Linked DNA regions of Herpetosiphon gulosus. Each later gene encodes a partner of the first gene's protein in a complex. Links are inferred from orthologs where the notes say so. Each region holds a gene or a part of one and is shown in the gene's direction. Other genes may lie near its edges.

Region 1 (5,993 bases):
TGGCGGGGTAAAATAGCCCGAGGATCAAACAAGCATAGGCTGAACACCAGCTTTACAATAAAAACGTTTGACAAGCATCTTTGATGGCATATATACTACACAAAGCCCGTTGGCAACCCCAAGCGGGCTTGTAGTGTGCTGAAAGGCTGGTGCGCGGTGTCTCAAGAACGGCTCGCAGCGTTGCGGATGCTTTTTGAAGCAGCCCAAATCGATGGATTGTTGGTCGCTAATAGCCAAAATCGACGCTATTTGAGCGGGTTTACTGGCTCGGCAGGCTTGTTGATTATTGATGCTCAACGGGCATTATTAATCAGCGATGGCCGTTATACCGTGCAAGCAGCCCAAGAGGCCAGCCAATTTGAAACGATCACCCGCACGCTTGATGAAAGCTTGTATAGCTGTGTTGGCCGCCATATTGCACCGATCACGCGCTTGGGCTTTGAGCCAGCAACCCTCAGCGTTGCCGATTACAATGCCTTACGCCAAGCCTTGCCTGCTGATGTAACCTTGGTTGCCATTGGGGCATTGACCGAGCAACTCCGCGCGATCAAAAGCAGTGAAGAAGTTGCGGCCTTGCGCCAAGCAATTAACATTACCGACCAAGCCTTAGCCGCAGTCAAGCCGATGTTGCGCCCAAGCATGCTCGAACGCGAAGTTGCCTGGGAATTGCACAAGGCGATTGTTGAGCATGGCGGCGATGGTTTAGCCTTTGAGATTATTGTGGGTGCTGGCTTGAATAGCGCTTTGCCCCATTATCACGCTGGCAACGCCCCGCTGGGCCAAGGCCAGCCGATTGTGGTCGATTTTGGGGCGCTCTATGCTGGCTATCATGGCGATATGACGCGCACATTGGTTTTAGGCCAGCCCGATGCCAAATTTGATGAAATTTATGGCATTGTGCGCCACGCCCTTGCCGATGCAACCAACGGTATCAGCGCCAACACCACTGGCAAAGAAGCCGATGCCTTGGCTCGCAATGTGATCGAAGCCTCAGGCTATGGCGAATATTTCAGCCATGGCACAGGCCACGGGGTTGGCCTACAAATTCATGAAGAGCCACGGCTCAGTCGTGTGCATAACGATCTGCTGCCAGTTGGCTCAATTTTTAGCATTGAGCCAGGCATTTATCTGCCCGATTGGGGCGGCGTGCGGCTCGAAAACTTGGTTTTGCTCAACGCCAATGGCGTTGAAACTCTTACACAATCGCCACTTGACCCGATTATTGTGATCGAGCAAGCCTAAAATTTATTACAACCCAAAGGGAGTTCTTGTATCATGGTCTCAACAGGTGAAGTACGCAAAGGTCTAACCCTCATTATTGATGGTGAATTGTTCCGCGTGATGGAAGCCAACCACGTCAAGCAAGGTCGTGGCACGGCATTCTTGCGCCTGACCTTACGCAATGTCCGCACCAGTGCTACAACGGTTAAAACGTTTATGGCTGGCGAACGCTTCGAAGTTGCCCGCTTGTCAACCCGTAACGTGCAATATCTCTATCGCGAAGATAATTACATCTATGTGATGAACACCGAAACCTACGATCAATTCCCGGTTAGCGTGGATTTGCTCGAAGATGCGTTGTTGTACATTCGCGAAAACGAAACCTTCGACGTTTTGACCTACGAAGATGAAGTGCTGGATATTTCGTTGCCACCTTCAGTTGAGATGGTCGTGGTTGAAACCGAGCCAAACTACAAAGGCGATACCGCTTCAGGTGGCGGCAAGCCTGCAACCACCGATACAGGCTTGGTGGTTCAAGTGCCTTCATTCGTCGCGGTTGGCGAACGGATTCGGGTTGATACCACCAACGGTAAGTACATTACTCGGATCTAAGTGGGGTTTGGCCCATTAGTTTAAAGCTGATCATCACGGCGCTGGGCAAGAATCCCTGCGCCGTCGCCATTTTCCAGTGTAGTTGAGGATGCTAGCCCATGAGTGAGCAAACACCCGAACAGAATTTACTCACCGAGGATGTGCGTGAGTTGCTGCGGTTAATCACCCAAACTGATATTACTGAGCTAAGCCTTGAGCGTGGCGATGCCAAAATTCATGTCAAGCGCACGCCCTATGCGGTGGCGGCCCCCGTGGTTGTAACCAGTGGTGTAGCGGCTGCGCCAGTTGCTGTCAACCTTGCCGAAACACCTGCCGCTCCCATTGGTCAACCAATTACATCGCCAATGGTAGGAACCTTCTATGCTTCGCCATCACCCAAAGACCCAGCCTACGTCAAAGTTGGCGATGAGGTTCATCCAGGCGATGTGATTGGCATCGTCGAAGCCATGAAGATGATGAACGAAATCGAGAGCGAAATTCATGGGCGGGTAGCCGCGATTCACGTTGAAAATAGTCAGCCTGTTGAATATGGTCAAGTGCTAATTTCAATCGTGCCGCTTGATTAAGTTTGGCTCCCTCATCAACCGACCTACAAGGGTTGGTTTTAAGGATCATCTCCATGCCCTCACCCCCAACCCCTCTCCCACTGCGGCGGGCGAGGGGAGTTCCAATCTTCATGGGGGTGAGGGAACATACTCAATCCGCTAAATAATTGTCGATTGTTTTTTTGGTTAAATCCTCGTACAATTGTGCTACTATCCTCAATAAGCAGGTCAAGCCATGGAACAACTTTCAGTCAGTGAATTATGTGGCTATATTAATGCAGTGCTCACTAGCGACCCAGTGGTGAGTGATATTTGGGTTTATGGTGAGGTTTCTAACTGCAAACGCCATTCATCAGGCCATTGGTATTTGACCCTCAAAGAAGCCGATGCCCGCATTGATGCGGTGATTTGGCGTTCTACAGCCTTGCGTTTGAGCTACTTGCCCCAAGATGGCATGGCGATTTTAGGTCATGGCAAAGTTGAACTCTATAATGGGCGCTTGCAACTATACATCGATTTTATTACACCTGCTGGCGAAGGCCTGTTGCAAGCCCAATATGAACGACTCAAAGCCCAATTAGAAGCTGAGGGCTTAACCGAACGCAAACGGCCATTACCACTATTTCCTCAACGCATCGGTATTGTCACCTCACCCACTGGGGCGGCCTTGCAGGATATGTTGAATGTGCTGCGCCGCCGTTTTCCTTTGGCCGAAGTGATTGTCGCTCCTGCTCTTGTGCAGGGCGAAGATGCCGCGCCTTCGATTGTTGAGGCCTTGTATGAGCTATTCGATTTTGAGCCAGATGTGATTATCGTGGCCCGTGGTGGTGGCTCGATTGAAGATCTTTGGGCATTTAACGAAGAGATTGTAGCGCGGGCGATTTTTGCCTCGCCAGTACCAGTCGTCACCGGAGTTGGCCACGAAACCGATACAACAATTGTTGATTTTGTTGCCGATTTGCGTGCGCCAACGCCTTCAGCTGCCGCCGAATTGGTCACTCCCGATTTGGCAACGTTGCGTGATGAATTGATCAGCCACGTTGGGCTGTTGCATGGCTTGTTTCAAGGGCGTTTGCAATTGCTGCGCAGCGAATTAGGCCAACAGCAACAACAGCTTTTACGGCACAACCCTCAAATGCGGCTGCATCAAGCGCGTGAGCAGGTTACCGCCCAACAACAACAGTTGCAGCGAGCGATCCAGCGCATGCTCGAAATGGCTCGCTTAAAAGTTCAAGTTGCCGAGCGCAGTTTGGTGGCACTCAATCCCGAACGAACATTAGCGCGAGGCTATGCAGTTGTATTGCATAATGATCGTACCCTCACTAACACCAGCCACGTAGCAGTTGGCGATCCAATTAATATTCAATTGCACCAAGGCCAGCTTCAAGCCACAATCACTGAGCTACGAGATTGAGCCATGCTACTCGCTAGTTTGAAAATTAAACCACCCGATGCCCACGATGCTGAGCAATTTCCCCTAAATGTGCCGGCCATCCAAGCCTTGATTGGTCAAACCCTCGATTTTGATGCGCCTGTGACGATTATTGTGGGCGACAATGGCTCGGGCAAATCAACTTTTCTAGAAGGTTTGGCGGTTGCCACTCGCTCGATCGCCGTCGGAACCTACGATTTAGAGCGTGATCAAAGCCTAACGTCGGCCCACCGTTTGGCTAAATATCTCAAACTCAGTTGGCATAAACGCACTGGACGCGGCTTTTTCTTGCGGGCTGAAGATTTTTTCGGCTATGCTCAGCGGGTAAATCAATTGCGGCTTGAAGCTGAAGCTGGCTTACGCGAGATCGAGGCTGACACCACGCTTTCGCCCTTGGCGCGTGCCCAAGCTCGTCAAACCCATTCGCGCACACTCGGCGAGTTGCGCCAGCGTTATGGTGATGGGCTCGATCATGCCTCGCATGGCGAGAGTTTTTTACGCTTATTTCAATCACGTTTTGTGCCCAATGGCTTATATTTGCTCGACGAACCTGAAGCTCCGCTAGCACCAATTCGCCAATTGAGTTTGTTGGCGCTCATGCGTGATGCAGTTGAACAGCAACAAAGCCAATTTGTGATTGTGACCCACTCGCCAATTATTATGGCCTACCCCAAAGCCCGCTTATTACAGATTAGCCCTACAGGTTTGCAACCAATTGAATATAACGCGATTGAACATGTCAGCTTGTTGCGCGATTTTCTCAATCATCCCGAACGCTTTTTACGCCATTTGTGAATTGTGAGGTCGGGGATTGGTTGTTGGGGATCGGTTTTTAACCGCGAAGGACACGAAGTTCTACTAAGTTCGATTTATTGGTTTGCTGTCAGTTCTAAAAACCTCAGGATTCCAATATACCAAACATTCGTGCGCTTCGTGTCCTTCGTGGTTACAAAAACTTCGTGTCCTTCGTGGATCAGAATCTATTAGCCGCGGAAGCCACCACCACGGCGGTCGCTGCCACCGTTACCTGGGCGTGGGCCACGGTCGCCGCCTTCACGAGGGCGGTCGCCTTCAGGGCGTGGGCCGCGATCACCGTCGGGGCGTGGGCCACGATCGCCACCTGGACGTGGGCCACGGTCGCCGCCACCACCGCCACCGCGAGGGCCGCCTTTGCTACTACTGCTCTTGCGTTGCTCAGCGGTTTCGCCAGTCAGAATTGCGCGGCGTGAGAGGCTCAATTTACCAGTGCCTGGCTCAACATCGATCACCATCACGGTTAGTTCATCGCCAATTTTGACCACATCTTCGACGTTTTCGACGCGCTTTTCATCAAGCTCGGAAACGTGAACCATGCCATCTTTGCCTGGCAACACATTGACGAACGCGCCATACGGCATAATCCGCACAACTTTACCAGTAAAGATTTCGCCAACTTTGGCTTCGCGGGTCAAGCCTTCGATCAACGATTGAGCCATACGTGCGCCATCAGCATCGGGCGTGGTCACGAATACGCGGCCATCATCCTCAACGTCAATCTGAGCGCCAGTTTGCTCGATAATTGAGCGAATCGTCTTACCACCAGGCCCAATCAATGCCCCAATCTTCGATGGGTCGATTTGCAGGGTGATAATTCGTGGCGCAAATTGTGAAATATCGTTACGCGCAGTGTTGATAATTTCGTTCATCTTATCGAGAATGAACACGCGACCTTGGCGAGCTTGCTCAAACGCTTGCTGCATAATTTCATACGTGATACCTGTGGTTTTGATATCCATTTGCAGCGCGGTGATACCAGCAGTCGTACCAGCAACCTTGAAATCCATATCGCCCAAAGCATCTTCCAAGCCTTGGATGTCGGTCAAAACGCTGAACTGACCAGCTTCTTTGCCAGTGATCAAGCCCATTGCCACACCAGCAACCGGAGCTTTGATTGGCACACCAGCATCCATCAAGGCCAGCGATGAACCACAAACCGAGGCCATCGATGATGAACCATTCGAGGCCAACACTTCCGAGACCAAGCGCATGGTGTAGGGGAATGTATCTTTTTCAGGCAGGACTGGTACCAAAGCCCGTTCAGCCAATTTGCCATGCCCAATATCGCGGCGACGTGGGCCACGTGAAGGCCGCGCTTCGCCAGTCGAGAAAGCTGGGAAGTTGTAGTGGTGCATGTAGTGACGAGT
Region 2 (4,557 bases), on another replicon or contig:
GCCGCTGCGTTAGATTCCGATCCCCAGCCCCTATTTTTAGCCACAAATTGCACGCATTACACGAAAAATGTTCCGATAGCCGATAGCCAAACAAGCATCTGTCTTAAAAGCCTGACCCCTGAATCCTCGCCACTGATCCCCGATCCCCAACACCCAATCCTCAGCCCCAATGTTCTATGCTCTATGTTTTATGTTCTGATTCAGCTCATGCTATAGTTAAACGGCCAACTGCTTCAGCGGGTAAGCAGCCTCTAGTAGATAGGAACGATGATGCCACGAATCCAAGCAATTGGGCTAGGTGTGCCCCAGTATTGCGTGCCGCAACGAGCGGTGCAAGAGTTGGTTGCCCAACGCTTTGCTCCGGCGTTTCCCGAAATTCAGCGCTATCTGACGATTTTTCGGCATGCCCAAATCGATACGCGCTACTTGGTACGACCTTTGGAATGGTGGCATGAACCACGTAGTTTTGCTGAATGCAATAACGTTTTTATTGAAGAAGCGCTAAACTTGAGTTGCCAAGCGATTGAAGCCTGTTTACAACCGCTCGATCTCACACCTAACGATATTGATCATTTGGTTGTTGTGACCACAACTGGTTTGGCCGCGCCCAGTCTTGATGCGCTTTTGATGCATCGGCTTGGCATGCCCCGCCAAATGCGCCGCACGCCAATTTGGGGCTTGGGCTGTGCTGGCGGTTTGGGCGGTCTTAACACGGCCTTCGATTATCTCCGCGCTGAGCCAAACCAACGGGTCTTATTAATAAATGTTGAATTTTGCTCGCTGACCTATCTCGCCGATGATTTTTCTAAGCGCAACTTGATTGCCACGTCGCTGTTTGGCGATGGCGTGACTGCCGTATTGCTCGAAGGCGATCAAGTAGCCCCACGCCAACCAGGCTTGGGCCAGATTGTTGGCACACTGAGCCATCTCTACCCTGATAGCGCCGAAATTATGGGCTGGAATGTAGTTAATTCAGGCTTTGAAGTCGTCTTCTCCTCGCGGATTCCCACGATCGTGCGTGAGGAATTTCGGCCTTTGTTGGAGCAATTTCTGGCCCAACATGGCCTGAGTCAAGCCGATCTTGGACGCTATTTATTGCATCCTGGTGGAGCCAAGGTCGTGCAGGCCTACCAAGAATCGTTGCAGCTAGCTGATGCCGATTTAGCAGTTTCGCGGGCAGTCTTGCGCGAATATGGCAACATGTCATCGGCCACTATTTTCTTTGTGATGCAGCAAGCATTAGCCACCCAACCACTAGTCAAAGATGAATTAGGCTTGTTGGCAGTGTTCGGGCCTGGTTTTAGTGCTGAATTGGGCTTAATTCGCGGCGAATAAGGAGATTCTTATGTCAAATGACCAATCGTATGAAGCGGTCTTTCATGAGTTGGAACAAACGGTTAATGCGCTCGAAGCTGGTGATTTGCCGTTGGAACAAGCCTTGAGTCACTACGAACACGGCATGGTTCTGGCGGCCCAATGCAATCAATTGTTACAAAACGCCGAGCTACGCGTACAGCAAATTATTAATGGGCAGTTGGTTTCCACAGAATAGACGCGAGGGATCAGGGGCGAGGGATTAGGGGTCAGTTTCTAACCACGAAGAACACGAAGGGCACAAAGGGCGCGGGATTAGGGGTCAGCAGTCAGGGTTCAAAATGGTGAATTATAGCGTTGTTGGCTCTAACCCTAGCCCCTGATCCCTTATTAACCACCAGGAAATAAGCACTTTGTGCCTCTCGTAGTTAAAAACCGATCCCCGACAACCAACAACCATTTCCCAATCCCTATGTTCTATGCTCTTTGTTCTCTGTTCTTTGCATGGCACGCTACTTGCAAAAAACTATTTGACATCAAACCCAACTCAATGTAGAGTTGATGGGTAGCAAAATACGAACTGCATGGGGAGTAGCCACCCGCCTTTCGGGGCAAATAGTCGTCAGTACGGAGTTAATTGCTCCCGGCTATTTGCACGTGATCAATGAATGTTCACGTCGGCAAGACCATCACGACACGTTTCTTTCTTATTCGTGCCGTGTGGTCTTGCGCGGCGTTTTTTATGCCTCGCACCACTGGCCAAAACAAGCAGCGGAGGCGCATTCGATGGATATTGGCATTTGGCCGTGGGTTGGGTTTACAATCTTTGTATTTGCGATGCTGGCGCTCGACTTGGGCGTGTTCCATCGCAACTCACACGAAGTTTCAGTTAAAGAAGCAGCAATTTGGAGCGTCGTCTGGATTTCGCTGGCGTTAACCTTCAACGTTGGTTTGTATTTCTGGCAAGGCGGCGATGTTGCGCTCAAATTCTTGACCGGCTATCTGATTGAAAAATCGCTGAGCGTTGACAATATCTTCGTTTTTGTGCTGATCTTCTCGTATTTCCAAGTACCTGCCAAATACCAACACCGCGTGTTGTTCTGGGGCGTGTTTGGGGCGCTGGTAATGCGGGCCATCCTGATTTTTGTCGGGGCCGCCTTGATCGAACGCTTTGAATGGATTATCTATGTCTTTGGGGCGTTCTTGATTTACACTGGGCTTAAGATGTTTCGCCAAGGTGAAACCCACCTTGATCCCGATAACAATCCAGTCGTCAAATTGGTACGTAAAGTATTGCCTGTTACCTCAGAATACCATGGCGAGCATTTCTTCACCCGCCATGCTGGTAAACTGATGGCTACGCCATTGTTTTTGGTCTTGGTCTTGGTCGAGGCCAGCGACTTGATTTTTGCGGTTGACTCGATCCCAGCAATCTTTGCCGTGACGACTGATACCTTCTTGGTCTATACCTCGAATGTATTCGCGATTCTTGGTTTGCGTTCGCTGTACTTCGTTTTGGCTGGGGTGGTCGATAAATTCTACTATCTCAAATATGGTTTGGCCGTGATTTTGACCTTCGTTGGTAGCAAGATGTTGATCATCGCGCTCGGCTATCACGTTCCAACCCCTGTTTCGTTGGCGGTAATTATTGGTGTGTTGGCAATTGCGGTGATCGCTTCGCTGCGCCGCGCCAAACGCCTCGAAGGTGTCGATACGCCGTTGGATAACCCAGTTACTAATAAACCTGTGATCAAACCCGATAGCCAAGTCTAATCCAATTTGATTCAACGCCCCCGATCGATTGTACGATTGGGGGCGTTGTTGATTTTAGCTGGTGGCCCAGCGCAACACTGTTTCCAATGGGCCATGGTTGAAGCGTTTTTTCCACCAAACCGAACAGCCAACTGCCAAGCCGAAGAAACCCAATGCCAACCACAGCGCAGTCGCCAGACTTTGATTTTGATACAACCCAAGGCTGGTCAGGACACCCAAGCCAATTACTACATGGCCGATATACCAGGTCAGCGCCAATTGGCCAGTTGCCGCCAAGCTGCCAATGATTCGGCTCGCACCAAATAATTCACTTAGATGCACACAACTCATAATGATTACCAAGGCCACGCCACCTGCCGAGAGCAAAAACAATGGCATTGGTGGAATTGAACCAGTGCTGAACAATAATTCGGCATCTGCTTGCCCCAACATTGGCCAAACGTTGGTAAAAGTGTAGGTTAACCCAATCGATCCAATTTGTGCTCCCAGTGCCACACCTAGCCCAACCCAAAATAAGCACCAACGCACTTGCGCAGCTTGCACGTTTTGGCGGCCAAGCCATATACCAAAGAAAATCAGGCTTGTCCAAGGGAACACGCTGCGGAAGCCATCAAAAAACAGATTGCGCAATCCGCCCTTGATCGTCCATAAATTACTATATTCGAGGGTTGTCCAATCCCAGTTTTGGTTGAAATTGAAGCGCAGTATCAAGCCGACAAAGGCCAGCATGAAGCCCAAGGCCAAGCCCAAGATCTGCCGATTTGAGCTTTGAAACAGCCAAGCAATCAGCAAAAACGAAACCCCATAAACCCGCAAAATATCACCAGGCCAGATTGTGAGGTTGAGCAAACCCAAGCCAAGCAGAAATAAGCCACGTTTGGTCAATGTCCAGCGTTTGGCTTGAAGTGCCTCAGGGCAGGAATTGGCTTTGGTGCGGGCGATCAAACTCAAGCCAACTCCTGCCAAAACGACAAACAAGGCCGCTGCGCGACCCTCGCAAAACTGCACAATCAAGCCAAGCAAGCCATTGGTTTCTGGTTGTTCGATATTGACGAAGGTTAATGCGAAGTGCACAATTACCATCGCCAAAATTGCCAAGGCTCGTGCTACGTCATAACCAACAATCCGTTGGGTATTTTTGACCACATTTGTGGTCTTGTAGGTAGTTGTAACTGCCATAATACCTCTCCAAGCGCCACTAACTCCCACAATTAAAATCGAGTGCCAGACAACAGATATTTAATCGTATGTTTGAGGTCAGTGGCATATAGGGTTAAATCATGTTCCGGATACAAACCCTTGCGCCAAGTTAGGCCATCGATCAGCACGATGATTAAATCGGCGATCTGCGGCAAATCTAAATTGGTTGCTAATTGCCCACGTTGTTGCGCCAGACTGAATAATTTAATCAATGCTTGATGATTGGCCTGATCGCTCTGTCGAACCAAGCTGGCAATCCTTGGATTATGC

The links. Proteins that work in one complex are often made in the same cells at the same time.
Region 2: the proteins of xseA (region 1) and xseB are in contact, whole or in part, in a cryo-EM structure (PDB 8TXR), measured with the Escherichia coli proteins. The link is inferred for Herpetosiphon gulosus from one-to-one orthologs.

What each region holds. Positions count from the first base shown.
Region 1 is NZ_BAABRU010000018.1:48,789-54,781, reverse strand. The notes cover bases 1,930-4,702. They hold xseA (exodeoxyribonuclease VII large subunit), read left to right. Parts: upstream 1,930-2,613; coding sequence 2,614-3,792; downstream 3,793-4,702. Other genes in these bases: ABEB26_RS20890 (AAA family ATPase), read left to right, coding at 3,796-4,605; accB (acetyl-CoA carboxylase biotin carboxyl carrier protein), read left to right, coding at 1,932-2,399. Also shown: ABEB26_RS20915 (class I SAM-dependent methyltransferase), read left to right, coding at 1-16; ABEB26_RS20910 (M24 family metallopeptidase), read left to right, coding at 157-1,242; efp (elongation factor P), read left to right, coding at 1,276-1,833; pnp (polyribonucleotide nucleotidyltransferase), read right to left, coding at 4,794-5,993. UniProt on the Escherichia coli protein: Bidirectionally degrades single-stranded DNA into large acid-insoluble oligonucleotides, which are then degraded further into small acid-soluble oligonucleotides.
Region 2 is NZ_BAABRU010000013.1:140,189-144,745, reverse strand. What follows is about bases 1-2,948. They hold xseB (exodeoxyribonuclease VII small subunit), read left to right. Parts: upstream 1-1,345; coding sequence 1,346-1,552; downstream 1,553-2,948. Other genes in these bases: ABEB26_RS18000 (TerC family protein), read left to right, coding at 2,101-2,948; ABEB26_RS18010 (type III polyketide synthase), read left to right, coding at 268-1,335. Outside these bases: more of ABEB26_RS18000, read left to right, coding at 2,949-3,087; ABEB26_RS17995 (DUF418 domain-containing protein), read right to left, coding at 3,142-4,266; ABEB26_RS17990 (TetR/AcrR family transcriptional regulator), read right to left, coding at 4,299-4,557. UniProt on the Escherichia coli protein: Bidirectionally degrades single-stranded DNA into large acid-insoluble oligonucleotides, which are then degraded further into small acid-soluble oligonucleotides.